Regions from separate parts of the Streptomyces sp. NPDC055955 genome, predicted to be linked through region 2. Evidence: riboswitches for the same ligand, from Rfam matches in the RefSeq annotation. Region 2 holds a riboswitch; the other holds the start of a gene.

Region 1 (15,130 bases), on a different contig from region 2:
ACGGCCACCTCAAGCGGCTTCCGGTGACCGACGAGGACGGCGCCCTGATCGGGATCGTCAGCCGGGGCGATCTCCTGAAGACCTATCTCCGGCCGGACGAGGACATCGCGGCCGAACTGCGCGAGATGATCACCGCACACCTCGTACCGGCGGGCGCGCCACTCGTCCACGTCCACGTGTCCGACGGCATCGTCCGGCTCGAAGGCTCCGTCCCCGACCCGAAACTCCAGGACATGCTGGTGCGTGTCGCACGCACCGTGCCGGGGGTCGTCGACGTCGTGCCCCGGCCGGGCGCGGCGATGTCCGCGTGAAGGGGGCACCATGAGGCACCGCTGCGTCGCGGACCTGATGACGCCCAGCGCCATCACCGTCCAGCCTGGTACCGCGTTCAAGGAAGTCGCCCGCCTGCTGGACGAGTTCGGCATCACCGCTCTGCCCGTCGTGGATGAGGCCGGACGCCCCGTGGGGGTCGTCTCCGAGGCCGACCTGCTGCAAAAACACGGCAGCGGCACCGCTACGGCCGCCGATCTCATGAGCGCTCCGGCCGTCACCGCCCGCCCCGGCTGGAGCGTGGTGCGTGCGGCCCGGCTGATGCGCAGGAACCAGATCAAACGCCTTCCCGTGGTCGACAGCGGGAACCACGTCATCGGCATCGTCAGCCGCAGCGATCTGATCCAGCTCTTCCTCCGCCGCGACCGCGCGATCCAGGAGGAGATCCTCGAAGACATCCTTACCCGGACGCTGCAGCTGAGCCCGTCCGCCCTGACCGTCGACGTGGCCGACGGTGTGGTGACCCTCAGCGGCAGCGTGCCCCGATCGAGCCTCGTCCCCATCGTCCTGCGGTTGTGCCAGAGCGTCGACGGAGTGGTCGACGTGGTCGATCGGCTCGCGTACGAGCAGGACGACCTGCCGGTCGACGCCCGCCCGGCTGAGGAGGAGTGAGCCATGAGACGCCGAGAAGCAGGCGCGCTGATGACCCCACCGGGAATCCACACTCAACGAGCATGACCACGCCCCCCGGAGCGCCACGATGACGCACTCGGTCAGTGCCGGGGCAGGCGGAACCACCCTTGCGTTCCCGGAGCCACGTCCATCTCGCGCCCGTCCGGCAGGACGAGGTGGAGGGGGCTCGACGACGACGGGGGCACACTGATGCCGCACCGTCCGGGCAGGAACCTGACGCGTACACCGCGGTGCCCCCGATAGCAGAAGGTGAAGGCAGCGGGAGATACGTCACCGAGTGGGACAGGGTCCATGCGAAGACCCGTCGCACAGGCCTCCAGTCCGACCACGCCCCGCTCGACGAGGTCGAGCGTTCCTCCCATGGCGCCCAGGTGGATCCCTTCGCCCGTCGTGCCGCCCTGGATGTCGGTGACGTCACTCAGCAGGGCCTCCCGGCAGAACTCCCAGGCTTTCCGGCCTTGTTGGCGGGCGAGCACCCAGCCGTGCACCACGCTGCTCAGCGTCGAACCATGGCTGGTCCGGTCGAGGTAGTAGGAGACGGTTGCCCGCCAGGTGTCGTCGTCCAGGCGGTAGCCGAGCCGGGTGAAGAGGTCGTACAGCTCCGCTGGACGGAAGAGATAGCCGAGCATGAGGGTGTCTGCCTGTTTCGACGCCTTGTAGCGGTTGACCGTGTCTCCCTCGGCTTCGAGGATCCGGTCGAGCCGGCGGATGTCGGAGTAGCGGGCCCGGTAGGACTCCCAGTCCAGTTCCTCCAGGCTTCCGTATCCCTCGAACTGGCTGATGACACCGCTGTGGAACGGCACGTGGAGACGGTGGGTGATGTCCCGCCAGCGCTCCAGGCCCTCGCCGTCGATGCCGAGCTGCCCCAGCAGTTCAGCGCGGCGGGCACCGGGCAGTTCAGCGGTGAGTTCGAGTGCGCGAGCGAGGACCCACGCGGCCGCCACGTTCGTGTAGGCGTTGTCGTCGATTCCCGGGCCATCGGCCTTCGGGTAGGCATCGTGGTACTCGTCCGGCCCCAGGACACCCCTGATCCGGTAGCGTCGCGACGCGGGATCGTAGACGGCGGCGTCAGCCCAGTAGCGGGCGATGTCGAGCAGGAGGTCGGCACCGGGTCCGTGCATGAACCCGGTGTCGCCGGTCGCCTGACCGTAACGCCAGACATTCCACGCGATGGCGGATCCGACGTGGCGCTGAAGGTGGGAGTGGTCGGGCAGCCACCTCCCGGAGCGGGGGTTGAGGTGCATCGTCTGTGTCTCTTCGCGGCCCGAACCGGCGCTCTGCCAAGGAAACATCGCACCGGCGAACCCGGATCGCCGTGCCGCGTCACGGGCCGCGGGCAGTCGGCGGTGCCGGTACATGAGCAGCGAGCGGGCCACCTCCGGAAAGTGCAGAGAGAGGTAGGGCAGGACGAAGAGCTCGTCCCAGAAGATGTGCCCCCGGTAGGCCTCTCCGTGCAGGCCCCGGGCCGGCACTCCCACGTCCAGGTCCGCGGTGAGCGGGGACAGCGTCTGCAGGAGGTGGAAGGCGTGCAGGCGCACGATGTGTCCCGTCTCTCCCGGGGTCTCCAACTCCCCCTCGGTCCACAGCCGTTCCCAGGCGGCGTGATGTGTGGTGAGCAGCGCGGGGAATCCCGGTGCTTGTGTGGCATGGTCCACGGACTCGCGCAGCGGATCCGCCGCGGGACGGTCGAGGGATGTGTACAGAGCCGCGGCTTTCACCACCATGACGGGTCGTTCCCGGGAGATCGGCAGTGTGAAGGTCTGGACGGTGGCTCTGTCGGTGCAGGACACCGCCCTGGCTCCGACGGGCAGTGAGAAGGTGCGTACCGCCAGTCCGATCCGGATCCGGGACGACGATGTCGTACAGCCCAGCCACGCCACACCTTCCGGTTCGACGCCGACGTGATGGTCGGTGAGATGACGGCCGGCGAGGGCGCGGTAGCGCTCCACGCCCGTGTTCGCCACGTCTCCGTCGAGGACGGACTCGACGACGAGCGTGCCGCTCCATCCGTACGCGCGGAACACCGTGCGCTGAGCGGCGAGGTACGGGTCACCCATGTGGACGAGTCTCGTGTGTGTGACACCGGTCCGGCGGCCCTGCGAGTCCTGGAGGAGCATGCGCCGTGTGAGGGTGCCGCGCCGCATGTCGAGGGATACCCGGCAGTGACGAACGGTGGAGTGGTCGGGTGTCAGCCACTCACCCGGCGATGCTCCCTCCGGCACGCAGCGATAGCGCAGGGCCGTCCAGTCCGGCAGGTTGACCATGTCCTCATTGGCGACCGTGGTGCCTCCCACGGACGAGACGAGCCGGTTGTAGCAGCCCGCGAGATACGTTCCCGGGGAGTGAACGGCGTCGGCCACCGTCTCGGGTGCCGAACCCCGCGTGGCGAAGCGGCCGTTGCCGAGTGTGCACAGGGCCTCGACGAGCTTTTCCTGCTTGGGGTCGTACTCGCCGAACTCCCACGTCCACGAGGCCGTCACGGCTTGTACCCGCGCAGAACGGTCGGCAGCGACGTGAGATCCGCGAGCACGAGGTCTGCCCCGCGCGCGGTGAGGCTGTCTGACATGTGTCCGTCGGGCGACCGGTCGATGCCCACGACCAGGCCGAACCTTCCGCGGCTCCCCGCCTCGACCCCGGCTGCGGCGTCCTCCACGACCGCCGTGCTCCGGGCGGCCGTGCCCAGCCGCGCCGCCGCTTCGAGGAAGAGCGCGGGATCCGGTTTGCCGGCCAGGGCGAGCCGGGCGGCGTCCCCGCCGTCCACCGACGCGTCGAAGAGATCGTCCAACCGGGCCGCTTTCAGCAGGGCGCGCGCGTGCCGGGAGGCGGAGACGGCCGCGCACCGGATGCCCTTGTGCCGCAGCTCGTTCAGCACCGGGGCGGCCTCGGGGAAGGGGGCGACGGCCCGGACGCCGATCGCCTGGGTGAAGAGCCGCTCCTTGTAGGCGGCGACCGCCCACACCGTGTCGAAGCCCGGCAGGTCATCGGGGGTGCCCCGGGGAAGGTCCAGCCCGCGGGCGGTCAGGAAGGCGAGCGCGCCGTCGAAACGGGGCTTGCCGTCGACCAGTTCACGGTATTCACGATCGGCGTCGAAGGGCCGCTGCTTCGCGCCGCGCGAAGCCCATGCGTCCAGGCAGGCGTCGAAGGCGGCTTTCCAGGCCTCCGCGTGCAGTACCGCGGAGTCGAGCAGGACCCCGTCGGTGTCGAAGACCACGGCGCGTATCGAAATCATCGATGCACCACGCGGCGGCCGGTGATCCGGCTGGGGACGACCGACATCCAGTACTTGCGGTCACCGCCCGCCCACGGCAGAGAGCGTGCTGTCGCGTTCAGCCGCCGGATCGCCTGCTCGTCGGTGACCCCGGCGGCCTCACCGACGGCCAGGACGCTCCAGCCCTGTTCCATCGCGTCGTCGATGTGGTCGACCTCGAAGGCCACACGGGCGCCGGCGGCACCGGCCAGCAGTGATTCCCACGAGGTACGGAACGCGATCTCGCTCCCGGAGACGACGTAGTTGACCGGAAAGATGACCGGACCGTCACGGGTGAACACCGCCACGCGACCGATGCCGTGCGTCGACAGCAGACGGCGGCACTCCGCCTCGCTGAGCGCGACGAGTTCGGAGTCACGTGGAGCCGGCCCCTGGCCGGGCGGTTGCTCGGTCGTCGCTCCGGTCAGTTCGGCGACGGTCGTTCCGAGCGCGTCGGCGATCCGTACGAGTGACCCGCTGCCGGGCGCCGCGGAATGCTCCTCCAGGTAGGCGATGAAGCCGGCGTCCACTCCACTGCGGCTGCCGACCTGCTGGCGGGTGAGTCCGAGTTCCTTGCGCCGGGCCGCTATCCGTCGGCCCAGGTCGGTGTGTCCGGCTTCCTGGACCTCGGCACGGACGGGCTTGGGCGTGGTGCTGGGCATGAGGTTCACATCCCCTCGTTCGGCAGGGTGACGGTGTTGTGCTGGGGGCCGCCCAGCGCCACTTTGAGGGCCCCGGTCTCGGCGGCGTGGGAGAAGACGTCGTACGCCTCCTCCATCTGTCCGAGTTCGAAGCGGTGCGTGATCAGTGGGGCGGCCGGCAGCCGCTCGGCCGCCATCATCTTCAGCAGCATCGGGGTCGAGGAGGTGTCGACGAGTCCGGTGGTGAGGGTGACGTCCTTGATCCACAGGTCTTCGAGGTGGAGGGTGGCCGGCTTGCCGTGGACACCGATGTTGGCGACGCGGCCACCAGGACGGACCATGCGCGTGCACATCTCGAAGGCCTCCGGCACGCCGACGGCCTCCATGACGACATCGGCTCCGAGCCCGTCGGTCAGGTCCTCGACGAGGCCTTCTGGCTCTTCGTCCGCGCTGACCGTCGCGTCCGCTCCGAGGGACCGGGCCGCAGCCAGCCGGGAATCGGCAAGGTCGATCGCGATGATCCGCCCGGGGCTGTACAGCTGGGCGGTGACGACAGCAGCCAGTCCGATGGGCCCCGCGCCGACCACGACCACCGTGTCTGCGGGCCGCACTCCCGCGTTCAGGACACCCACCTCGTACGACGTGGGAAAGATGTCGGCAAGAAGTACCGCGTCGTAGCTGTCGACGGCGGCGGGCAGCGGGTACACGGACAGATCGGCGAAGGGGACCCGGACGTATTCCGCCTGGGTGCCGTCGATGGTGTGGCCCAGCACCCAGCCCCCGCCTCCCCGGCACTGGCCGTAGCGCTGTTCGCGGCAGAACCGGCAGCGGCCGCAGGAGGAGATGCAGGACATCAGCACCCTGTCGCCGGGGCGGAGGGTGCCCACGTCGTCACCGGTCTCGACGACCGTGCCGACCGCCTCGTGGCCCAGGATGCGGCCCGGGGTCACCTCGGGCAGATCGCCCTTGACGATGTGAAGGTCAGTGCCGCAGATGGTGACGGCGTCCACGCGGACCACCGCGTCGGTGCGGTCCTTGATGCCCGGGTCCGGAACGTCCTGCCAGGACGTCTGTCCCGGTCCGTGGAAGACGAGTGCCTTCATGACGGGCCCTTCCCTTCTTGCTCTCCTCGTCCGGTACGGGCCTCTTCGCCCCGTCCGGTTCGGGTCACAGCCAGCCTGACTGCCCGCGGCCCGACGCGCATGGGCCGGACGGTCCCCCGCCTGGGACGGCCCGGCCCATCCCGAGCGCTGTGCGCCCTGGGACGGCGGAATCCGCGCCTGCCGGAAAGCGGCACCTCCCTGTCCGATGCGGCCGACTCCGCATCGGCCCCTTCCGCCCGCCCCGCCTCACCGCGGTTCCTGGGTGGGGTGCGGACCGTCCCCGGCGGCATGCTCGTGGTCGAGGGCGATCACGCGAGGATCCTTGTCGACTGCGGCTTCTCCCAGGGTTTCGCCGATCTGCGCCGCCGCAACCGGGATGCCGGCCGCCGTGCGTCGATCCCGGAGACGGCAGCCCGCACGCTCCGTGACCGCACCGTCCGAAAACCGGGCCGGGTCGCCGTCGTACCCCGCTCGGGCAAAGGCGTCACGGTCCGCCGACCAGGGCCGAACGGTCCCTGCGGTAGGTACCGCGAGGCCCTCCCGAAGCCGCAGCGGCAAGCCCAATCTGAGGAGGGAAAGGGCTGGAGGACGACATGAGCACGATGAGGAATCTGCTGACCGACATGTCACCGGAGGTACGCGAGGCCCTGCTCGCCCACTCGCACCATGTGGACTTCCCCGCGGGGAGCCGCATCTTCGAGGAGCACATGCGCGCCGACCGGTTCTGGATCATCGAGTACGGCACCGTCGCGCTCGACATGCATGTCCCCGGGCGCAAGGCAGCCGTCGTGGCAGCACTCGGACCCGGCGACCTGCTCGGCTGGTCCTGGATGCTCCCGCCCTACACCTGGCACCTCGGCGCCACCGCCACCCACGCCGTCGGAGCCCTGGAATTCGACGCTCGGGCCGTGCGCGAACTGTGCGCCGCGGACCCCGTAGTGGGGCGCTCCGTTGCGACGGGTGTCGCCGCGGTGATCGCCGACCGGCTGTCCGCATCTCGAAGCCGTCTGCTGGACATGTTCGGCCCCTACGCCAGCGGCCGGCCGCTCGCCGACGCTTCCTGAGGACAGAGCGATGCCCTCCACCCCGTACACCGTCGACGACGTCATGACCAGGAAAGTCATCGCCGTAGCCCTCGACGCCACGTTCAAGGAGATCGTGACCGCCATGGAACGGTGGAAGATCACCGCCTTGCCGGTCGTCAAGGGCGAGGGCCGCGTCGTCGGTGTGGTCTCGGAGGCGGATCTCCTTCCGAAGGAGGAGTTCCACGGACATCGCCCCGGCCTTGTCGAACAGATGCGGAATCTCAGCGCGACCGCCAAGGCGGGATCCACACGTGCCGAGGACCTCATGACCGCTCCCGCGATCACGGTCCATCCGGACACGGCCCTCCCTCAGGCAGCACGGCTCATGGCCGACCACCGCGTCAAGCGCCTTCCTGTGGTCGACGCCGGCGGCACGTTGAAGGGCATCGTCAGCCGCGCCGACCTCCTCAAGGTCTTCCTCCGCTCCGACGACGAACTTGCAGACGAAATTCGCCGCACGGTGGTGAACCACCTCTTTCCGATGTCCCACCACCACATCAAGGTCACCGTCACCCATGGCATCGCGACCCTGACGGGGCAGGTTCGGGACGGCCGTCTGATCCCCGTGGCAGCACGTCTCACCCGTGCTGTGGAGGGCGTCGTCGACGTGCGCTGCCGACTGGAGACCGAAGCGTCCGCGTGATCGGCCGGTGACACAGGGGTTGCCGGCCCGTCCTGGTCGGGGCTCCCGGCCGGGAGCCCCGAAACGTCAGCTCAGACGGTCGGGCGCCGACCGGGTCACTGTGCCGATCGACTTCGCCGTCTGCCCGGCCCCGCGTGGTTCACGCCGCAAAGAGGCCGTTCAACGCACCCGGCCTCGGGGTTTCAGCGGCACAGGCGGCAACTGAGGCGCAGCCAGTGGCTCCCCGTCGTACCCCTTCACCTCTCCGAACCTCGACCCGCTCATCCAGTCCTCCCGGGCCTGGGTGATGTCGTCCTGCGACCGGCCGATGAAGTTCCACCACATGATGAGCTCCTCGTCGAACGGCTCGCCGCCGAGGAGCATGAGGGACGCGTCCGACTCGGCGCGCAGGGGGAGTTCGCCGCGGCCGCAGCCCAGGTAGAGCATGGAGCCGGGCAGGACCGGGACGCCGTCGATGTGGGCCTCGCCCGACATGGACAGGACCGCGTACTCGAAGTCCGGCTCGAGGGGGACGCTGAGATCCGCGCCGCGCGTGAGGCTGAGGTCCGCTCCGACGATGGGCGTGTACGTGCTGCCGGGCGACACGGCGCCGTCGAGCTCGCCGAGGATCAGCGTCGCGCTCAGACCGGGGGCCGTGACCCTGGGCAGGTCGGCGTGGTGCTCGAAGCGGGGCTCCGTGTGGCGGTGGCTGTCGGGCAGGGCGACCCACAGCTGCGCCCCGTGCAGAAGGCGGGCGTGCGGGCGCGGGCTCTCCTCCGAGTGACTGATGGCACGCCCGGACGTCATGAGTCCCAGCTCGCGGGGCCTGATCGTCTGGAGGCTGCCCGTGGAGTCGCGGTGCAGGACCTCCCCCTCGTGCAGCCAGCTCACCGTCTGCAGTCCCATGTGGGGGTGCGGCGGCACCTGCATGCCGGGTTCGTCGGCGATGTCGTCGGGCCCGTAGTGATCGACGAAGGCCCAGGCTCCCACCATGCGGCGGCCCAGGTTCGGAAGGAGCCTGCGGACCTCGGTGGACTCGCCGAGCTTCACGCGCCGGGGGGAGAGAAGTTCTCGTACGGGCTCCGCCACGACGAAGCCCCGGCCCCCGCACACGGTCGGCTCCGCCTCGCGATCAAGATTGCTCATGGCTCACAACCTAGACCCGTCCGGGCCGTCCCGTCAGGCCCGCGTACGGGTGGACCCGCGCGCTCACCGGGAAGGAATATGCGCCGGGTCCGTGCCGTTGGGAGCGATCGAGGAGGCACCAGTGGTGAACACGACCGACTACTACACGCAGGGCACCCCGGCGGAGCGCTGGGAGCGCGCCCGGAAGTTCTTCGACGCCAAGGAGTACACGCTCGCGGCGCAGATCCTCGACGACCTCGTCGCCGAGATTCCCGAGCAGGTGGCTGCGCGGCTGCTGCTGGCCCGCGCGTACTACCACTCGGCTCAACTGGGCCGCGCCGAGGCCGAGCTGCGCACGGTCGTCGAGCGTGATCCCGTCGAGCACTACGCCCGTCTCATGCTGGGCCGCACCCTGGAGCGCCAGGGACGTCACGAGGAGGCGGGACCGCATCTGCGGATGGCGGCCGCGTTCGCGGGCGACTTCGGCGACGCGTGAGCCGTACGGCCGGGGACGCCCGAGCCGTACACCCAGGACGCGTGAGCCGTACGGCAGGGGCCGGCCGCTGGGTCGGTCGGCCCCGGATCGGCCTCGCCACGGCCCCGCCCCCGGCCTCGCTGATCTGCACCTCCGCTAGCCTGGCGGGACGATGAGCAACCGTTTCGAGACGTCATGGGGCGAGTTCGACCTCGCCCGCTTCCCCGAGGATCCCCGCGACACGCTGCGCGCATGGGATGCCGCGGACGAGTACCTGCTGCGGCATCTCGCCGACAGCGCCGCCGATCTGTCGGGGTCGGTGGTCGTGATCGGCGACCGGTGGGGCGCCCTGGCCACGGCTCTGGCCGGGCACTGCGACCGGCCGACCGCGATCTCCGACTCGTACCTCGGGCAGCGCGCGACGCGCGCCAACCTCGACCGGGCCGGCTTCGGCGAGAACGCGGTACGCCTGCTGACCACCCAGGACACCCCGCCGGAGCGGGTGGACGTGCTGCTCGTACGCGTCCCCAAGAGCCTGGCGCTTCTCGAGGACCAGCTGCACCGCATCGCGCCCGCCGTCCACGACGACACCGTGGTGATCGGCACCGGCATGGTCAAGGAGATCCACACCTCAACGCTGAAGCTGTTCGAGCGGATCATCGGCCCGACCCGCACCTCCCTCGCCGAGAAGAAGGCGCGGCTCATCTTCACGACGCCGTACCCGGCGCTCGCCCGGCCGCGGAACCCGTGGCCGCACACCTACGCCCTGCCCGACGAGGTCGGCCCCGTGTCGGGCCGGACCGTCACCAACCACGCCGGTGTGTTCTGCGCGGAGCGTCTCGACATCGGCACCCGGTTCCTGCTCCAGCACCTGCCCCGCAGCGAGGGCGCCGAGCGCGTCGTGGACCTGGGCTGCGGCAACGGCGTCGTCGGTACGGCCATGGCGCTGGAGAACCCGCGCGCCGAGATCGTGTTCACCGACGAGTCGTTCCAGGCGGTGGCGTCGGCCGAGGCGACCTACCGGGCGAACATCGACCCCTCCGAACACCCCGAGGCGAGGGCGGAGTTCCTCGTGGGCGACGGTCTCGCGGAGTTCCCGGCGGGCAGCGCGGACCTCGTCCTGAACAATCCGCCGTTCCACTCGCACCAGGCGACGACCGCCGCCACGGCCATGCGCATGTTCTCCGACGCGCGGGACGCGCTGCGTCCGGGCGGTGAGCTGTGGGTCATCGGCAACCGCCACCTCGGCTACCACGTGAAGCTGCGGCGCCTGTTCGGCAACAGCGAACTCATCGCCAGCGACCCGAAGTTCGTGGTCCTGCGCGCCGTCAAGAAGGAACGCGAGCCGCGTTCTTAGGCGCGCCGGGAGCGGACCGGGCGGGCATGGCGCGTCGCCCCACACATCGAGGAGGGGCTCAGCCCGTGACCAGTCGCGTCACCTTGATCTCTGCCGCCACGAGCCGGGCTCTGCGGGAGGCCCGGTTCGACCACGGGTGCTCGCTCGACGCGAGCGCCGCCGCACGAGCGCGGGCGGCGGGCGGCGCCCTGCCCGCGGCCGACCGGGTGTGGGTGTCCCCCACCGTGCGCTGCCGGGAGACGGCGAAGGCGCTCGGCCTCGATGCCGTCGAGGCGCCGGAGCTGGCCGGGCTCGACGTGGGCCGTTGGCGGGGCCTGACACTCGACGAGGTGAGCGCCGAGGACCCGGCCGGCATCGCCCTGTGGCTCTCCGACCTCGGTGCCGCGCCGCACGGTGGGGAGTCCGTAAGGGCTCTGTGCGAACGGGTCGCGCGCTGGCTGGAGGCGTCGGCGGAGTTCGACGGGCGGACGCTCGCCGTGGTGGAGCCGGAGGTCGCGCGGGCCGTGGCCGTCGAGATCCTCGACGCGCCCGGGCCGGCGTTCTGGCGGCTCGACGTACCGCCGCTGACGGCGACCGACGTCAGCGGGCGCTCCGGGCGGTGGAACCTTCGGCTCGGGCGGGCGCTGGGCTCTGCCGAGGACGGCGTCGAGGACTGACTTCCACCGGGTCTCGCCCTCTACCGGCTCAGCGGTGAGCAGCAACTCTCTGCCCCTACCGGCTCGGCGGTGAGCAGCAACTCTCGCCGTCGGCTCCCGGAGGAAGGCCCGTCGACTTGCGATGGCGCAGGAGCAGAGCCGAGAGCGCACACCGCAGACAGTCGGTGTCTGTCGCTCCCGCGCGTTCGCCCACCTCACCGCCGCGCCCCTCGCTCCCCCCTCGGTCCCGCAGGCCGTGGCAGCCGTGCGACGGACAGCCGACCAGTGCCTCGATCTCCCGCAGCAGCTCCTCACTCTCCTTCACCCGCTGCGCAAGGACACGTACACGGGCGCTCTGGCCGCCGATCTGCCGTCTGCCGGCGATCAGTTGCTCGTACTCCTCCAGGGTCAGCGCGACCGCCTCGCGGCCGCCGAGTGTGATGTGGCGCGGTTGGGGGTGTCTGGCCACGCGGGTCTCCGCCCTCGGAAGAAAGCGAGAGGGCCGACCGGACACTTCCGGCGGCCCTCCGCACGTGATCGCCTGCTCGGGTCTGGTGGCGCGGGTTCTCTCAGTGGGGTACGGGAGTTGCGTTGCCGGACGGGACCGTCCCGGTGCGCGGGGCGAGCTGACGCTGCGCCAACTCGCCGAAGATCAGGCCGAATCCGGTCCACAGAGTGAGCTGGATGGCGAGGGCCGAGGTGCGGAACCGCCACAGCAGCGCCGCGGGGAACTCCCTCGGTACCTCGTTGACGACCGGCAGGAACGCGTACGCGAGCCCGATCGCGAGGACGAAGCACGCGACCGCTGCCACGGTGGCGTACCAGGTGCCCAGACGGGGAGCGAGACGTTTCCCGATGATCACCGCGGCGACGGCGAGGAGCGCGCTGAGCAGCATCATCAGGAAGTACAGCGTCGTGCGCTCGCTGATGGTGCCGGGATCGCCGACGGACGGCGGGTTGGCGGGGTACTTCAGGAACGGCACGACGTACACGGCGAGCAGGGCCGTGCCGGAGAGCAGGAGGGCCGTGGCGCGCGGGGTGAAGCGGCCGACGCGGCCGAGCGCGAAGCAGTACGCGAGGGCGGCGATTCCGCCGAAGGCGACCCCGTAGAGCAGGATGCCGGTGGCGAGGCCCGCGGTGGACTGCATGCTGCGGCTGACGAGTTCGACCTCGTGATGGTGCGCGGGTGCGTGGGCCTCCTCGTAGCCGATGGCGCTGTCGACACTGGGTTCGCCGAGGAGGTAGGCGACGGCCAGGGCGAGCAGACCGGCGGCCAGGCCGGCGAGCATGCCCCGTACGAGGAGGTTTCTCACTGTTGTGGAGTTCATGAGCTGTGCGGCGTCCCTCGTCAGTGGCAGGGGAAGCCGAGCAGGTGGCGGGCGTCGTGCACCCATTCATGAACACCCTCGCCGGAGACGACGGCGGTGGCGCCCTGTTCGGCGCCGACGAAGTAGAGCAGGACCAGCATCAGGATGCCGAAGAAGGCAGCCCAAGGGGCAATCGCCTTCAGGGGCAGGGCTGCGGGAAGAACGGGGGTGGTGGCTGTCGGCTGCGCGACGGTCTGCGCCATGGCAGGACCTCCTCTGGGAGTTCGCGTCCCATCTCGGTGGTGCACAAATACGACAGCTGCGGGTCTGACTCTCGAGGCCCCGCCCGTCCGGGCTGGTGACTCGACTCACAGTGGCGCGACCGTGCCGGATTCCCACCGGCTTCCGCGTTGCCGTCGTCAATATCGGTCAGACCGTACCGCGTAAGGGGCGCACGGCCAAGACCGGGCCGCTCGCCGTGATCTTGCTCATGCTCGCCACCAGGAGGCCTGGTGCTCGGTATGGCAGTGCCGTCTCAGGGGTCGGACGCCCTCAGGAACCGGATGTACGGGCGCTCGCCCGGCTCGGCGGCCGGGAAGACGGTCGCGCGCACTCCGTAGACCCGCTCTATGAGCTCCTCGGTGAGTACGTCACCGGGGGCGCCGGCCGCGATCACACACCCCTGACGGAGCACGACGAGCTGATCGCAGTACATCGCGGCCAGGTTGAGGTCGTGCAGGGCGATGACGCTGGTGAGCCGGAGTTCCGTGAGGAGGTCGAGGAGGTCCAACTGGTGCTGGATGTCGAGGTGGTTGGTCGGTTCGTCCAAGAGGAGTTCGCGGGGCCGCTGCGCGAGGGCGCGGGCGATCTGGACACGCTGGCGCTCACCGCCGGAGAGGGTGTGCCAGTGCCGGTGCGCCCGGTCGGTGAGATCCGTGCGGGCGAGCGCGGAACGCACAGCCTCCTCGTCCTGCGCCGACGGTGGCATCCATGCCCTGCGGTGCGGGACGCGGCCCAGACGTACGACGTCCTCGACCGTCAACTCGACCTGCGTGTCGGCCTGTTGCTCGACCACGGCGACGCGGCGCGCGAAGTCCCTGCGGCCGACGGCGCTCAGCGGTGCGCCGTCCAGGGTCACGACTCCGGCCTGGGGAGAGATGATGCCGGCGAGCAGGCGCAGGAGCGTGGTCTTGCCCGAGCCGTTGGGTCCGATGAGGCCCGTGACACCTCCGGGCGCCGGGTGCACGCTCACACCGTCCAGGATGAGGTGTCCGCCGGTTTCACGGCGGACCCGGTCGGCCCGCAGCCCGTCGGCGGTTCCGTGGGTGCGCATCGTCGGAACGGTCATCGGCGCAGACTCCGGGTGCGGTGAAGGACGAGCACGAAGGCCGGTACGCCGATCAGCGAGGTCACCACGCCGACCGGCACCTCCTGCGGGTCGAGGACGGTGCGGGCGAGCGTGTCCACCCACACGAGGAAGACCGCGCCCGCCAGCGCCGTCACCGGCAGCAGCCGCGCGTGACCCGGACCCGCCAGGGCCCGCGCCGCATGCGGCAGCACCAGGCCGACGAAACCGATCGCGCCGGCCGAGCTGACCAGTGCCGCCGTGAGCAGGGCGGTCGTGCACAGCAGGAGCAGGCGGGTGCGGGCCACGTTCACGCCGAGCGACGCCGCGGCGTCCCGCCCGAACGCGAAGGCGTCGAGCGTACGAGCGTGTGCGACGCAGATCACGAGCGCCGCCACGAGCAGCGCCAGGCACATCCGCACGTCGGTCCAGCCCGCCCCGCTGAGCGAGCCGAGCAGCCAGAACAGGACGCCGCGCGTCGTCTCGGCATCCGCCGCGGTCAGTACGACGACGGAGGTGAGCGCGGAGAACAGCTGCATGGCGGCCACCCCGGACAGCACCACACGGTCGGTGGAACCGCCGAGAACCTGGCTGAGCGCCAGTACCAGCGCGAAGGAGACGACCGCGCCGAGGAAGGCGCCGCCCGAGACCGACAGGGCGCCGCCGCCGACGCCGAGTACGACGACCAGGACCGCGCCGGTCGAGGCGCCGGAGGAGACGCCGAGGACGAAGGGGTCGGCGAGCGGGTTGCGCAGCAGCGACTGCATCACGGCGCCGCACACCGCGAGCCCCGCGCCGCACACGGCGGCCAGCAACGTGCGCGGCAGCCGCAGGTTCCACACGATGCCGTCGCGGATGGGGGTCAACTCCGGTTCGGCCAGGCCGAAATGGGCGGCCACGGCCGACCAGACATCGGTCATCCCGATGTCGGCCGGGCCGATGGTGATGGCCAGGGCCACGGACACGATGAGCACCGCGAAACCGGTCGGCCAGGCGAGCACGCCACGCACCGCATGAAGCGGCTTCCCGACGGCGGGTGACGGCACGGCCTCAGGGGGCACCTCGGAGGGCGCCTCGAGGGGTGGGGACGACGCTTCCACGCTCATCCGGCGAGGCCGAACGCCCGCAGTTTCGCGGCGACTTGCTCCACGCCCTCCACCGTTCGGATCGTCGGGTTCATGGCCTGCCCACTGAGCAGCACGTACCGCTTCTTCTTCACGGCGGT
Region 2 (15,130 bases):
GGAGCAGGCCCTTGGACGGGGTGCCGTTGACCGCGTTGACGTCGTAGCCGTTCACGGCGTTCGGGTTGCCCGAGGACTCACGCATGATGTTGCGGTGCAGACCCTCGTAGGAGCCGGGGATGCCCTTGGCCTTCATGATCTTCAGGGCCTCGTTGATCCACCCGTCGACATTGCCCCCGTCGGCCTTCACCGAGGAAGCGGCCTTCGGCGCCGCGGCGGGCTCGGCGGCCTGCGCGGGCGACGGGGCGAACGTCAGCGCTGCACCCGCCAGACCGGCAGCGGCCAGGACCGTGACGGTGGCGCGCTTGAAACGGGTGGGACGGGCGGCAGCGGTGATCGGGGCGGAGAAGGTCATACGGGATTACCTCTTCATGCTCGGGGACATCGTGCGGCGCCGGCCTGTGTCGGTGGCACCCAGGGGCGGAGTCGGGATCCGCATCGTGACCCGGGGGTGTGGAGCGAGCTGCTCGCTCGTGCTCCGACCCGCTCTCCGGGACGACAGCCATAGTTAGCGACGACCGACAGGCGACGCAAGGATGTGACGTACTACCCCACTACGGAGGAATGTCCGAAATGACCGAAAGGGGTGCCTTCTTTACGCCCCGGAACGGCCCCACCGGCCACTATCACCCCTAGTATGTGATCTGGCCCCTATGGGGCGCCTCACAGACCCGACCCCCGCCGTGTTACCCAGGTCATGCGTCCAGCCCGCTGCGGAGGCCAGGGCGACGCACGCACAGGGCGACTCTCTTGAGGAGGCGGAATGGGTGGAGCGACGCGGCAGGTCGACTTCGTGACCGAGGGGCCCGTGCCCCACGCGCTGGACGTGCGCTGGATCCATGGATCGGAGTCGGCGAAGCACAACACCGACCCGGACATCCAGGTGCACCCCTATGACGAGCACACGGTCGTCCTGCGCCAGAACAAGGCCGTGCATTACGAGGCGCCCTTCCTGTTTCTCCTGTTCGGCAACGCGCGCGCCGTACTCATCGACACGGGAGCCACCGCGTCCGCGCGGTACTTTCCCCTGCGCCGGGTCGTCGACGGGCTCATCGAGGACTGGCTGGCCGGGCACCCCAGGGACACCTACGAACTTCTCGTCCTGCACACGCACGCCCACGGGGACCATGTCGCGGGAGACGTCCAGTTCGCCGACCGGCCCCACACACGCGTGGTCGGAGCGGATCGCGACCGGGCCTGGGAGTTCTTCGGGTTCGCGGACGACCCGGGGCGAGTGGCCCGGGTCGACCTGGGCGGCCGTGTGCTGGAGTGCCTGGCCACACCCGGCCACCATGTGGCGGCTGTCACGTACTACGACCCGCACACCGGGTTCCTGCTCACCGGTGACACGGTCTATCCCGGGCGGCTGTACGTCGAGGACTGGGCGGCGTTCACCCGGTCCGTCGACCGCATGATCGAGTTCGCCGGCACCCGTACGGTCACCCATGTGCTGGGCTGCCACATCGAGATGAGCGGCACGCCGGGCGTCGACCACCCGGTCCTGACGACCTATCAGCCGGACGAGCCGCCACTGGAGATGACGGTCGGGCAACTGCGGGACATCCGCCGGGCGATCGCGGAGATCGGTGACCGGACCGGCCGCCACGTCTTCCCCGACTTCGTCATCTGCCGTTCGGAAGGCTGAGTGCTGCGACCTACCACGCGGGCGATCTCCGGTAATCCGTGAGGGGGTCTGTCTCCGCCGACGGATGATCAATAACCTGGTGGGCGTTGCCTGTTACTGACCGAGGGAGCTTCATGTCCACCGCACAGGTCCCCGACATACTGTCGCCGGAGTTCGCCGAGAATCCGTACCCGGCCTACGCGGCCATGCGTGAGCACGCTCCGCTCATCTGGCACGAGGCCACGCAGAGTTACGTCATCTCGCGGTACGCCGATGTCGAGCGCGTCTTCAAGGACAAGGAGTCGCAGTTCACGACGGACAACTACAACTGGCAGATCGAGCCGGTGCACGGCAAGACGATCCTCCAGCTCAGCGGGCGTGAGCACGCCGTGCGCCGCGCCCTCGTCGCACCGGCGTTCCGCGGGAGCGACCTCCAGGAGAAGTTCCTGCCGGTCATCGAGCGCAACTCCCGCGAACTGATCGACACGTTCCGCGCCACCGGCTCGGTCGACCTCGTGGGCGCGTACGCCACCCGCTTCCCCGTCAATGTCATCGCCGACATGCTGGGCCTCGACAAGGCGGACCACGCGCGCTTCCACGGCTGGTACACCACCGTCATCGCGTTCCTCGGCAACCTGTCCGGGGACAAGGACGTCGCGGCGGCCGGTGAGCGCACCCGCGTCGAGTTCGCCGAGTACATGATCCCGATCATCCGGCAGCGCCGGGACAACCTCGGCGACGACCTGCTCTCCTCGCTCTGCGCCGCCGAGGTCGACGGCGTCCGTATGAGCGACGAGGACATCAAGGCGTTCTGCAGCCTGCTCCTCGCGGCCGGCGGCGAGACCACCGACAAGGCCATCGCCAGCATCTTCGCCAACCTGCTCACCCACCCCGAGCAGCTCGACGCCGTCCGCAAGGACCGCTCGCTGATCGCCCGCGCCTTCGCCGAGACGCTGCGCTACACCCCGCCCGTCCACATGATCATGCGTCAGTCGGCGACCGACGTGGAGGTGAGCGGCGGCACGATCCCCGCGGGAGCGACCGTCACCTGTCTGATCGGCGCCGCCAACCGCGACGCGGACCGCTACGCGGATCCCGACCGCTTCGACATCTTCCGCGAGGACCTCACCGCCACGAACGCGTTCTCGGCGGCGGCCGACCATCTGTCCTTCGCGCTCGGCCGGCACTTCTGCGTCGGCGCGCTGCTCGCCAAGGCCGAGGTCGAGATCGGCGTCGGCCAGCTCCTCGACGCGATGCCGGACGTGCGGCTCGCCGACGGATTCGACCCGGTGGAACAAGGCGTGTTCACCCGAGGCCCGCAGTCCCTGCCGGTGCGGTTCACCCCCGTCACCGCGTGAACCACACGGCCGGGACCGGCAGTTGACCGGTCCCGGCCGCGCCGGTGTCCGTAGGTGTCAGTGCGACACGGGAGTGAACTGCACCGGCAGCGCGGTCAGCCCGCGCATCCAGATCGACGGGCGCCAGGTCAGTTCCTGCGGCTCCACGGCGAGCACCAGGTCGGGGAGCCGCTCGAGCAGCGTCTCCACCGCCGTACGGGCGATGACGTCCGCGAGGAGCGGGGCCGGATACGGGCAGCGGTGCTCGCCGTTGCTGAACGACAGATGGGCCGAGTTCTCCGCGCCCACCTGCGACTCGGGCCAGATCTGCGGATCGGTGTTGGCCGCCGCGAGGCCGAGCACCAGACAGTCGCCCGCCCTGATCTGCCGTCCGCCCAGCTGCGTGTCGCGCACCGCCCACCGGCCGATGAAGTTCTGCGTGGGGGTGTCCAGCCACAGCACCTCGTTCAGCGCCTGACCGACACTGAGCCGCCCGCCGGAGACGTTCAGCGCGAACCGCTCGTCGGTCAGCAGCAGACGCAGCGTGTTGCAGATCCAGTTGGCCGTCGGCTGCTGCGCCGCCGCGATGACGGAGATCAGGTCCTGGACGACCTCCTCGTCGGTGAGGCCCGCCGGGTGTGCCAGCATCCGTGACGTGACGTCAGGGCCCGGTGACTCCCGCTTCTCCTCGACCAGTTGCTGGATGCGCGCGCCCACCCGGCCGTACGCGGCCACCGGGTCGTCGCCCTCCGCGGCGTCCAGGGAGATCCGCAGATCGTCCACCAGTTGCTCGGTGTCGGTGCTGCCCGCGGGCATCCCGCAGAACTGCACCGCCGCCCGCATCGGCAGAGCGTGCGCGAAGGCGGCCATCAGCTCGGCCCGGCCGCTGCCGGCGAACGTGTCGATGAGCTGGTCGGCGATGCGCTCGCAGTCGCGGGCGAGTTCGAACTGGTCGACCGCTTCGAGGGCCTGGGTGATGACGCCCGCGCGCCGCTGGTGCTCGGCGCCCTCCGTGAACAGGACCGACGGCTGGTAGCCGACGAACGGCATCAGCGGCCAGTCGGCCGGGATGTGCTCCCACTGGTTCCAGCGGCGCGAGTCCCGGGCGAACAGCTCGTCATGGCTGGTGACATACGTGACCTCGGGATAGCCGAGGACCAGCCACGCCGGGATGTCCCCGTCGAGCAGGACGGGCGCGATCGCGCCGTGCTCCTTGCGCAGCGACCGGTACAGCTCCGAAGGGGTCTGCTGGTACTCCAGGCCGCTGAGGGCCACCGCGCCGGCGTGGGCGGGGCAGCCGGGCGGCGGGGTCACGTCGGTCATGGTGTCTTCTCCCGGGCCATGGCCAGTTCGTAGAGGTGGTCGACGAGGGTGATCAGGACGTGCTTGCCCGACGACCTGACGCGCGCGTCACAGTCGATCAGCGGCACGTGCTCGGGCAGCGTCAGCGCCTGGCGGATCTCGTCGAGGGAGAACCGGGTGCCGTCGCCGTCGAACCGGTTCACGGCGACCACGAACGGCGTTCGGTGGTGCTCCAGGCGGTCGATGGCGTACCAGGAGTCACTCATCCGCCGCGTGTCGACGAGCACGACCGCGCCGAGCGTCCCCGAGAACAACCGGTCCCACAGGAACCAGAAGCGCTCCTGCCCGGGGGCGCCGAACAGATAGAGCACCATCCGCTGGGTGAGGCTGATCCGCCCGAAGTCGAACGCCACCGTCGTCGTGGTCTTCGAGGAGACCGCGGCGGGCTCGTCGACGCCGACGCCCGCCTGCGTCATGACCTCTTCGGTGTTCAGCGGCCGGATCTCGCTGACGGACCGGACCAGGGTCGTCTTGCCGACCCCGAACCCGCCCACGATGACGATCTTGAGCCCGGTCTCGGCGACGTCGGCAAGCGGCGTACGGGAGGGCAGCTCAGAGGTTGCGGAGTCCATGCAGCACCTCCTTGAGAAGGGCGGAGTCGGGGAGCGAGGCGACGGACCGCGCCGCGCGGGGATGCCGGGCGGTGATGCGGCCGGTGGCGAGGAGATCGCCGAGCAGGATGCGCACCACCGTGATCGGCAGCTTCATCTCGGCCGCGATCTCGACCACGGCCGCCGGATGCCGGCACATGTCGAGGATGCGGACCTGTTCCGACTGCATCCCCGGTGTGGGCTCGCACTCGGCGACGACCAGGGTGACCAGATCGAAGGTGTCGTCGTCGGCCCGGCTGCGGCCACCCGTGACCGTGTACAGCCGGTCCGGGTCACCGGTGTCGACGGGCCGGCGCGTCATGAGGACGCGCTCTCTCCGTCGCCTGTCCGTGGCTCGGCCCGCAGGTGCTCGCCGATCTGCTCGACGAGCTCGCTCATCTGGTGGCCGACCACGCCCGGGTCGGCGCCGTCCTCGGCGATCACCGCCAGATGCGCGCCCTGGCCCGCCTCGACGATGAACAGCAGACCGCCGTGGAACTCGGTCATCGAGTGCCGTACACCGCCCGTCCCGTCACCGAACTCCACCGAGGCGCCCTGGGCGAGTGCCTGGATGCCGGAGCAGATGGCCGCGAGCTGGTCGGCCTGGTCGAGGGTCAGGTGCTCGCTCCAGCACAGCTTCAGACCGTCCCGGGAGAGCACCAGGGCGTGGCGCGTGCCGGGCGTGCGGTCCAGCAGGCTCTCCAGGAGCCAGGTCAGGCTGTTGTCAGTGGTCCGCATGGCGTGTGGGGCGGGTTGTGCCCGGCGAGCCGGTCACCAGCCCGTGCCTCCAATCAATCGTTCTCGTACGGGGGATGGGGCGCCGGTGCCCGGGCGCGTGCGGGGAGCGGGGCGGGCTACTCGGCCGGTGACTCGTCGGCCTGGTGGGGTACCTCGGGCGACGTGCCGGGCGTCTCGTCGCGGGCGCGCCGCGAGCGGTGGAAGGCGCCGAACTGCGCACCGGCGTCGCGCGGCGCACGCACGGACTCGTCCGTGGGCGTGCCGCCTTCGGAGGGGGCACGGTCCTTGCGGTCGCGTTCGGCCGAGGCCATGGTGCGTCCCGGTGCCCGTACCGGCAGGCCGCCCGGCGTCGCGGACGGTGGGTCGGCCTGGGCGGGAATCCCGGGCGTGGTGTCGTCGGACGGCTGCGGCGCGGGGTCCGGCGCCGTCACAGGCGAAGCAGATGCGGCAGGTGCGGCGGGGGCGGCGCGGCGGACCGGGGGCTGCTGCGGGGCGGGATCGCGCTGCTGGGCGAGCAGTTGCGGCGGAAGGAGGACCACGACACCCGTGCCGCCGCGGGAGGACGGCCGGAAGTTCACGCTGATGCGGTACTTGGCGGCGAGGCGGCCGACCACGGCGAGGCCGAGCCGCGTGCCCTGGAGCGAGGCCAGGTCCGTCTCGCGGCCCGACACCGCCGCCTCGGCCCGGCGCATGGCCGCGTCGGCCATCTTCAGGCCGCTGTCCTCGATCGTCACGACGATCCCGGCGCTGCGTTCCTCGACGTAGACGTGGACCTCGTCGATGGGCGGCGAGAAGTTCGCGGCGTTGTCCATCAGTTCGGCCAGGAGGTGCATGACGCCCTCGGCGGCGAAGCCGGCGATCGCGGCGTGCGTGGCGCAGTGGAGCCTGACCCGCTGGTATGCGGCGATCCGGCCGACCGCGCCGCGCAGGATGCTCTCCATGACGATCGGCTTGTTCCACGCGCGGCTGGCGCGGCCGCCCATGAGGAGGGCCAGCCGGTCGGTGAGCAGGCCGAGTTGGGACGTGTTGTGGTCGAGCCGGAGCAGATCGCCGAAGACCTCTTCGCCGTGCCGGTCCTGCATCTCGCGCAGATCGGCGAGCATGCTGACCGACTTGGCCTGTACCCGGCTGAGGGCCTTGGCGCTGGCGGCCTGGGCGGCCGCTGCCCGCCGCTCGCTGGTGGCGAGTTCCCGTACGAAGGACTCCGTCAGGGTGCGCAGGTGCGCGTCGTCCGGGTGATCGAGGCCCGAGAGGACCGCGTCGGCGGTGGAGCCCTCGCGCAGCGCAGCGACGGCGGCCGGCAGGGTCGCGGTGGCCAGCTCGTCCAGGTCGCGGTCGGTGCGGGCGATCCGGTGGGCCGTGTCCTGAGCGGCGGCCACCGCGGACTCCTCGCGCCGTACGGCGTCGTCGAGTTCGGCGGTGAACGCCTCGAGCGTCTGGCGCAGTTGACGGTCCGCGGGCGGCGCGGTCGCGGCGAGTGCCTCCTCGGAGTCCGCGCCGTCCCGCAGTCGCTTCGACACGGAGGGCAGCGTGACGTTCACGAGATGGGCGGCCTCGGCGCCGCGCTGCGTCAACTGCTGCTGGAGCGCGAGCGATTCGTCCTGCGCGGCGTTTACGGCACCTCGGGCGCGCTGCTGGAGCAGAGCGGCAGTCAGGAGAGAGGCGGCCACGCAGAGCCAGCTGACCAGAAGCGCTACCAGCACCCAGGTGCGGGCGGCCTGCGGAGCCGCGGCGGTCACCGCACCGACTGCCGCTCCGGCCACCACGAGGACGGCGAGGGGGACGGCGAGCGTGGAGCGCCGCGGCGTGGGTGTTCGGCGCGGCCTCGGGCTGGCAGGCACTGGCATTCCGCGGTCCCATCGGTGCTTGCGTGCGGGAAGGGCGTGGCCGATCGGCTCTGGTCGGCCGCACGGCCGGTCCCACCAACGGGATGGTGATCTTCCGGCACGTATGTGGCGCTCATGCTAGCCACCGCACGTGGTGAGAGAACCGGGACAATGAGCGCAGAGCGCCCGGCGGCGAAGTTCGTCGCGAAGTCGCCAGCCTGTCAGGGGATCGTGGTAACGACGACCGCCGCCATGGGTACGTCAAATAGGGACAGGTGTACGGGTGTGGGGTGCGAGCGGGCTCGGGCCGGGGAGCGCTCGCCGGTGCGTCGGCCGGTGAACGACCTCTCTGAGTGGCTGTCGCGTTACCGTCGGGGGGCTATTTTCAGCCAACCCCGGCCGGATCCGCGGCGCTGCGTCATCGACGGGGAGCCTCGGGGAGTCCCGTTCGGCCGGCCGCAATGGAGGCGATTGTCGGCAAAGCGCGCTTGGTCGAGGGCGGAACGGACGTAACGGCGCTCTTGCCTTGTGGGTGTCGGTCGGCGGACGGACCGGTCAGTTCTCGCGCGGTGCGCGCGTCCTGCGCCACAGCAGGCAGGCGGCCCCGCCCGCGAGAGCCGCGCCGAAGCCGATCCGGCCCAGGTCGACGCCGCCGCTCGCGGTGCTGCCGACTCCGGCGCGTGCGCCGCGATAGTTGTCGCGTGCCAGGTTCATCGGGGTGCTCCACTGCCTGCCGTCGGGGCAGGCTCCCTGCACGGACACCTGCGAGCTGGTCCCGACCTCGCCGGCCAGGCGTGCAGTCCCCCGGTACTGGGTGCGCCCGTCCTGCCCGATTCCGCCGCCGAACATGGGGAGTGTGACGGAGCCGGCGGCGAAGGCCTGGGAGCGGGCCGTGATGGAGCCGCGCCCGCCGCCGGCGCAGTAGACCGTGATCTCGGCGGTGGACGCGGCCCCCACCGCCGTGGACGGCGAGAGGCGTGCCTCCGCGTAGGAGTCGCCGTTCGCCGAGCCCCGGTCGCGGGTTCCGTCCACCGAGCCCCGGTCGCGGGTTCCGTCCACCGAGCCCCGGTCACGGGTCCCGTCGTCCGGGCCCCGGTCGAGAGGTCCGTCGTCGGAGGGGCTCAAGGGGTTGGTCCGGCCCAATGAGCCGGTCCGGCCCACCTCGTCGGGTGCGGTCACCGCGGCGGGCGCCGCGACGGGGTGCTGTGCGGCCGCTGTCCCGGGCGCGAGCGCGGTGAGGCAGGCGGTCGTCGTGATGACGGTGGCTATGGGGCAGAACATGAGGCGTCTCCGGTCCCTGTGCCGCAGCGGCAGGGGGAGCTGCGGTCCTGGTCAGGACGCTAGTGAGCCCGGGCGGACGGCGCCCGCAGGGTTAGGCCGATCGGATGTCGTCCGCGTCGGCGGCCGGCTCGCGATATCCGGCCGTCGCGGCCGCCACGAGCAGGGTGCTGACGAGGAGCGGCCAGCCGAGGCCGTGGTGCAGCACGAGAAGCGCGCCGAGCGCGGCGCCCACGAGCATCGCCACGACGGAGACGATCCGCCGCCCCGCCCCCTGATCGGAGCCGCCCGCGAGCGAGGAGTCCGAGGCGAGCCCGGTCAGCGTCATCGTGAGGACCGTCGTGGTCATGTCCGGGACCGCGAGTTTGCGGACGGTCGCGTTGCGCAGACCCATCGCCCCGGCGAGGACGGCGACGAGCGCGTACGTCGCCCGTCCCGGCCACGCGAACGCGACGGCCGTCGCCACGGCGAGCAGGACCGCCTCCGTGACGAACACCGACCGCACCCAGGCCGCCCGCGCCCGCCCTGCGAACGCTCCGGCCAGCCGCCCGGCGCACGCGGCCCCCGCGAGGAACGCACCGAGGGAGGTGAGCGACCCGAGGACGGAGAACCCGGGAGCGCCCGCCGCGGCGAAGCCGATGACGAGGACGTTGCCGGTCATGTTCGCCGCGAAGACACGGCCGAGGCCCAGATAGCTGACCGCGTCGACGAAGCCGCTCACGACCGTGAGGATCGTGAGGGCCACGGGGAGGGCGGACCTGCGAGGCACGGGCGCGGGCTCCGCCGGTGGAACGCTGGCTTCACTCACCCGCACGACCATACGGAGTCCCGGTCCGGGCGGCCCGCCGGATCAGGTCCGCACGGCCCACCGCTCCTCGACCTTCGCGAGCCGCCAGTACCCGATGGCGACCGCCCAGACGACGACGAACAGACCCACGATGATGAATCCGACGTTGTCCAGGTCGAGCCCGGCTATCCAGCCGGTCACCGAGTCCCGCAGCTCGAGCTTGTCGTGCAGGACCCCCACGAGCTCGATGGTGCCGATCAGGAAGGCGACGGCGATCGAGAGGCCGGTGATGGCCAGGTTGTAGAACACCTTGCGCACGGGGTTCGAGAAGGCCCACTGGTACGCGAAGTTCATGAACGTCCCGTCCAGGGTGTCGAACAGACTCATTCCGGCGGCGAACAGGAGCGGCAGGCACAGGATCGCGTACCAGGGCAGTCCGGCCGCCGCGCCGCTGCCCGCCATCACCATCAGCGTGACCTCGGTCGCCGTGTCGAAGCCGAGACCGAAGAGGAAGCCGAGCGGGTACATCTGGCCCGGCCGGGTGATGGACTTGGTGAACCGGCCGAGGATCCGGTTCATGAACCCCCGTGAGTCCAGGTGCTGTTCGAGCTCCGCCTCGTCGTACGAGCCCGCGCGCATCGCCCGGAACACCCGCAGGATCCCCACCAGGGCGACGAGGTTGAGCGCCGCGATGAGGTAGAGGAAGGACCCGGAGATGGTGGTGCCCATGACGCCGAGCGTCTGATGGGTGGCGGAGCCCTCGTTCATGATCCGCCCGGCGAGCTGGGTGCCCCCGGCGATCAGCGCGGCGAGCACGACCACCACGCTGGAGTGGCCGAGCGCGAACCAGAACCCCACCGACACCGGGCGCTTGCCGTCGGCCATCAGCTTGCGGGTCGTGTTGTCGATCGCGGCGATGTGGTCCGCGTCGAACGCGTGCCGCATCCCCAGGGTGTACGCGGTGACGCCGAGGCCGATGCCGAAGGCCTTCGACCCCACCTCGTAGTGCTCCGGCACGACGAGCAGGAACAGCACGCCGAACGCGACGACATGGAGTGCGGCTATCACCGCCAGGAGCCCGGCGGTGCGGACGGTGTCCTCGCGCCGCCAGTGGAACGCGTCGCGTCCGGTCTGCGGGGACTTTACGGGCAGGGTCATGCGGTCACGCTCCAACACCTCGTGGAATCACTTCGTGAGATGCCGTGGCCGGTCTCCTGGCTGACGGGTGTCCGCGTCCGCCCCTGCCTTCCCAGCTGCGCGCGGCAGCCAGTGGCGTGGTGGGGCGAGGCGTCCCGAGTCGTCTCGTTGCCGAGGGACCCGGGGCCCGATCACAGTGGCGAGGGCCGCTTCGGTCTGGGTCCTTTGAAGGACCGTCACCGAATTCCCGAGCACCACGGCCCGCCCACAGTAGAGGCCGGTCGGCGACGCCTGCAAGGCTGCACAGCTGCGTAGGTGTGCGCGGGTATTCAAGATCACATCGGCGGCTGCGAGGATGGCGTCATGCATCTCGTCCCTGCCGAGCGCGCCGACCGCCGCACGATCGACGGCCACCGCGTCTGCGAGGCCATCGCCGCCATCGGTGAGCCAGGGCATGTCCGCGCCTGGGCCGACCGGTTCTCCCTGCTCGCCGATCCCCGGCGCCTCGCGCTGCTGCTCGCGCTGTACCGGGCGGGGCCGCTGGCCGTGTCGGATCTCGCCGTGGCCACGGGCATGAACGACCCGGCGGTCTCGCAGGCGCTGCGGCTGCTGCGCGCGGCCGGCGTGGTCGAGGGGGAGAAGGAGGGCAGGATCGTGCGCTATCGCGTCGTCGACGCGGCGACCGCCGACCTGCTGGAGCACTGCGCGACGGACGGCGCGCACTGACACGTGCGCGCCGTCATGGCCGGTTTCAGCCCTCTCGGGCGGCGGCCCGGCGGCGCGCGGCGGCGATCTCCGCGTACGTGAGGTCGCGACCCTCCCAGTGCGAGCCCTCGACCGACTTGCCGGGCTCCAGATCCTTGTAGACCTCGAAGAAGTGCGTGATCTCCAGCCGGTCGAACTCGGGGATGTCCTCGATGTCCTGCACGGAGGTGTGGCGCGGGTCGTGCGCGGGCACGCACAGAATCTTCTCGTCCATGCCCTTCTCGTCCCGCATCACGAACATGCCGATCGCCCGGCATTCGACGGTGCAGCCGGGGAACGTCGGATCGCCCACCAGGACGAGTGCGTCGAGCGGATCGCCGTCGCGTCCGAGGGTGCCCACGACGTATCCGTAGTCCGCCGGGTACTGGGTGGAGGTGAACAGCATCCGGTCGAGCCTTATCCGGCCGACGGAGTGGTCCATCTCGTACTTGTTGCGGGAGCCTTGGGGGATCTCCACGGTGACGTCGAACGCGTGGACCGCGTCGGTGCCGTGGGCTGCGTCGGTGTGTCGGACCTCGTTGTCCAAGCCGGCCTCCTCGTCCACCTCGAGTGTGCTCCAGGGAGTACGGACGCGTCAGCCGATCGGGAACTCCAATTCGGGCCGGTCCCACATCACGGCGGGCGGGTCGGCGGCCGCGGTGCCCGTGCGAACGGCTCCCGTGCTGCGGTAGAAGCCCTCGGCGGGCGGGTGCGAGACCACGCGGACCGAGGCGAGTCCGGCCGCGCGCGCCTCCTCCTTCATGTGGGTGACCAGCAGCCGCCCGATGCCGAGCCCCTGCGCCGTGTCGGCGACGAACATCAGGTCGAGCTCCGGCGGCACGAGCGTGAGCGCGTAGAACCCGAGCGCCAGGTCGTCGGCGCCGACCGCGACGAAGACACGATGAGCCTCGATGTAGTCGGGGCCCACCCGGTAGCCGGCCACCATCGACGCGTACGGGGCCTCGTAGGCGCGGGACGTACGCACGAGCCAGGTCAGCCGCTTGGCGTCGCGGGCGGTCGCCCTGCGTACCCGGACCGCCCCGCCGTCCCCCGCGCCTCCCGAGGCTGTAATGCTCGAAGTCATAGTGAGAGTATTACGCATCCTGCCGCGCCGATCGAACCGGGTCCTTGTGCGGCGGCTGTCTCACGCGGTGGGAACGGTGGACTGCACCTGCCGCAGGAACGTCGCGTTGTCCGGCGTCTGCCGAATCCGCTCGACGAGCGTCTCGAGCCCGGTGTGTCCGTCCCGCGACTGAAGTGCGCGCCGCAGTCCCCGTACGACCGCCAACTCGGCCTCCGGAAGCAGGAGTTCCTCGCGGCGCGTGCCGGACCGGGCGAGGTCGACGGCGGGGTGGATCCGGCGCTCGGCCAGGGTGCGGTCGAGGCGGATCTCCATGTTGCCCGTGCTCTTGAGCTCCTCGAAGAAGTAGTCGTCGGCGCGAGAGCCGGTGTCGACGAGCGCGGTGGCGAGAATGGTGAGCGAGCCGCCCTCCTCGGCGAGCCTCGCCGCTCCGAAGAACCGCTTGGGCCCGATCAGCGCGGAGGCGTCGACGCCGCCGCTGAGCGTACGGCCGCCGGACGAGGCCGTGTTGTTGTGGGCGCGGCACAGACGGGTCAGGGAGTCCAGGAGGATGACGACGTCCCGGCCGTCCTCGACGAGCCGCTTGGCACGCTCGACGGCCAGTTCGGCCAGCGCGACATGGGCCTTCGCGGGCCGGTCGAAGGTCGAGGCCAGGACCTCGCCGCGCACCGAGCGCCGCATGTCGGTGACCTCTTCGGGCCGTTCGTCGAGGAGCACCACCATCAGATGGGCCTCGGGGTGGTTCGTGGCGACGGACGCGGCGAGCTGCTGGAGCAGGACCGTCTTGCCGGTCTTCGGCGGCGCGACGATCAGCCCACGCTGCCCCTTGCCGATGGGCGCGAACAGGTCGACGACGCGAGGTGTCACGCCGCCCTTCGCTGTTTCGAGCCGCAGCTGTTGCCGCGGGTGCACAGGGGTGAGGTCGCCGAACCGGGGCCGCCCGCGCAGCTCCTGCACGGGGCGCCCGTTGACCCGCTCGGCCTCGGCGAGGACGTGCGGCCTGCCGCACGTCCCCTGGACCAAGTCGCCCTTGCGCAGGCCGAGTCGGCGGATCAGGGCGGCCGGCACCTGGACGTCGTGCGACGTCGGCAGGAGGTCGGCCGGGCGCAGGAACCCGGGCCCGTTGCCCGAGATGTCGAGGACGCCCGCGGCCTGGACCGCGACCTCCTTCGGCTGCGCCGTGAACGCCTTTGTGGTGGTGGGGGGTTCGAGTGTGGTGGTCATCGGAATCGGTCCTTTCGCGGACGTTCGGACGAGGGCATGAGTGAGGTGGATCCGGCGGGGTCGGGGCGGTGACTGCACGCCCCGCGAGGCGGGCGGGCGAAAAGGCCCGTGAAAGCCCGGAGAAGCCTGTGGCCGGGGAGAAACGATGCGGGGTACGGCGTGTCGGCGCCGCCTGGCGCATCGCTGACATCGATTCGACGAATCCCGCTGTCGCGGCGATTCGGAGAGGGAGATTGGCACCGGCGCCGAAGAGGCGGCTAGCACATGTGCCACTCGCACTGTAACACCACGGGGGCGCCGTCCCGCAAGGGCTCGGGTCATGGGCCGCCGTCTCCCAGCCGCCCCGTGAACCCTGCTGGGCCCCTTGGGCGAAGCCCCCGTGGCGCCGGGCGCGGCCTATGCTGAGCCCCGATGTTCGCACCCGAAGGCCCCACAGTCCGGGAGCTCGCCGTCCAGGCGCTGTCCTCCGTCGAGCACGGCTACGACCTGCTCGCCCCCAAGTTCGACCGCACGCCGTTCCGCACGCCCCGGTCGGTCCTCGCACCCGTGACCCGTGCCCTGCGCGGCATGGGTCCCTTCGAGCGCGGACTCGACCTGTGCTGCGGGACCGGCGCGGGGTTCGGCGTACTGGCGCAGGTGTGCCGCGAGCGGCCCGTCGGGGTCGACATCAGTGCGGGCATGCTCACGGCGGGCCGCGCGGCCCACGGGAGCGGCGCGGATCTGGTGCGCGGGGACGCCCTCGCCCTGCCCTTCGGGCCGGTCTTCGACCTTGTCGTCAGCTTCGGGGCGTTCGGCCATTTCCTGCCGCGGCAGCGGCCCGCCTTGTTCGCCCAGGTCCACTCCGTGGTGCGGCCGGGCGGACGCTTCGCGTTCCCGGTGCCGGCTCCCGCGCGGCCCGGCTCCCGCGGCTACTGGTCGATGCTGGCCTTCGACGGCGCGATGCGGGTCCGCAACGCGCTGTGGCGGCCCCCCTTCGTCATGTACTACCGCGGCTTCCGCCTCGGCGACGTACGCAGCGAACTGGTCGGGGCCGGTTTCGGCGTGGAGCTCCGGGCGCTGCCGGAACTCGGCGAGCGCTCCGACGGCAGCCCCAGATGCCGCCTGCTGGTGGCCACGAAGCCTGGCCCGCCGCGCTAGGACCTGTCGTCACATTCCCGTCTGCCCGGCGGCGTCTGGCACGCCCGCTCGCGGCGTTGCCGAAAAGCCCTGGTAGCTCCGCTACAAGGGCTCTCCGGCGCCTTGCGATCGCACGCACCAGACGCCGCCGGGCCCGCCCCTCGGGCGGACGACGGGAATGTGACGACAGGCCCCAGCGCCTCTCGTCCCGATCACGCCGGGCTCGCCGGGTGTGCAGCGCGCCTCGCGGCGCTGTGGTGTCAGTCGCCGAGCTCGCGTGGGCTCC

The links. A riboswitch is a leader RNA that binds a small molecule or an ion and turns the genes downstream of it on or off. The one in region 2 is predicted to bind cobalamin.
Region 1: another riboswitch for cobalamin. It lies ahead of ACFC96_RS04395 (CbtB-domain containing protein); the one in region 2 lies ahead of ACFC96_RS45120 (HoxN/HupN/NixA family nickel/cobalt transporter).

Annotation. Positions count from the first base shown of each region.
Region 1 is NZ_JBHJYS010000002.1:230,218-245,347, forward strand. Features, by position in the region: gene ACFC96_RS04325 (CBS domain-containing protein) at 1-311, shown strand, start outside; gene ACFC96_RS04330 (CBS domain-containing protein) at 322-942, shown strand; gene ACFC96_RS04335 (glycoside hydrolase family 65 protein) at 1,044-3,443, opposite strand; gene ACFC96_RS04340 (HAD family hydrolase) at 3,440-4,192, opposite strand; gene ACFC96_RS04345 (helix-turn-helix domain-containing protein) at 4,189-4,872, opposite strand; gene ACFC96_RS04350 (zinc-dependent alcohol dehydrogenase family protein) at 4,878-5,954, opposite strand; gene ACFC96_RS04355 (cyclic nucleotide-binding domain-containing protein) at 6,548-7,018, shown strand; gene ACFC96_RS04360 (CBS domain-containing protein) at 7,029-7,682, shown strand; gene ACFC96_RS04365 (pirin family protein) at 7,842-8,807, opposite strand; gene ACFC96_RS04370 (tetratricopeptide repeat protein) at 8,929-9,282, shown strand; gene ACFC96_RS04375 (methyltransferase) at 9,434-10,618, shown strand; gene ACFC96_RS04380 (histidine phosphatase family protein) at 10,684-11,274, shown strand; gene ACFC96_RS04385 (hypothetical protein) at 11,330-11,722, opposite strand; gene ACFC96_RS04390 (CbtA family protein) at 11,823-12,581, opposite strand; gene ACFC96_RS04395 (CbtB-domain containing protein) at 12,602-12,823, opposite strand; cobalamin riboswitch at 12,863-13,019, opposite strand; gene ACFC96_RS04400 (ABC transporter ATP-binding protein) at 13,096-13,908, opposite strand; gene ACFC96_RS04405 (FecCD family ABC transporter permease) at 13,905-15,011, opposite strand; gene ACFC96_RS04410 (ABC transporter substrate-binding protein) at 15,008-15,130, opposite strand, start outside.
Region 2 is NZ_JBHJYS010000043.1:18,670-33,799, reverse strand. Features, by position in the region: gene ACFC96_RS45170 (transglycosylase SLT domain-containing protein) at 1-355, opposite strand, end outside; gene ACFC96_RS45165 (MBL fold metallo-hydrolase) at 764-1,645, shown strand; gene ACFC96_RS45160 (cytochrome P450) at 1,759-2,982, shown strand; gene ACFC96_RS45155 (cytochrome P450) at 3,040-4,284, opposite strand; gene ACFC96_RS45150 (ATP/GTP-binding protein) at 4,281-4,895, opposite strand; gene ACFC96_RS45145 (DUF742 domain-containing protein) at 4,876-5,235, opposite strand; gene ACFC96_RS45140 (roadblock/LC7 domain-containing protein) at 5,232-5,651, opposite strand; gene ACFC96_RS45135 (ATP-binding protein) at 5,768-7,498, opposite strand; gene ACFC96_RS45130 (hypothetical protein) at 8,033-8,758, opposite strand; gene ACFC96_RS45125 (YoaK family protein) at 8,850-9,563, opposite strand; gene ACFC96_RS45120 (HoxN/HupN/NixA family nickel/cobalt transporter) at 9,606-10,700, opposite strand; cobalamin riboswitch at 10,729-10,953, opposite strand; gene ACFC96_RS45115 (metalloregulator ArsR/SmtB family transcription factor) at 11,043-11,405, shown strand; gene ACFC96_RS45110 (inorganic diphosphatase) at 11,431-11,865, opposite strand; gene ACFC96_RS45105 (GNAT family N-acetyltransferase) at 12,019-12,507, opposite strand; gene rho (transcription termination factor Rho) at 12,568-13,728, opposite strand; gene ACFC96_RS45095 (class I SAM-dependent methyltransferase) at 14,140-14,865, shown strand.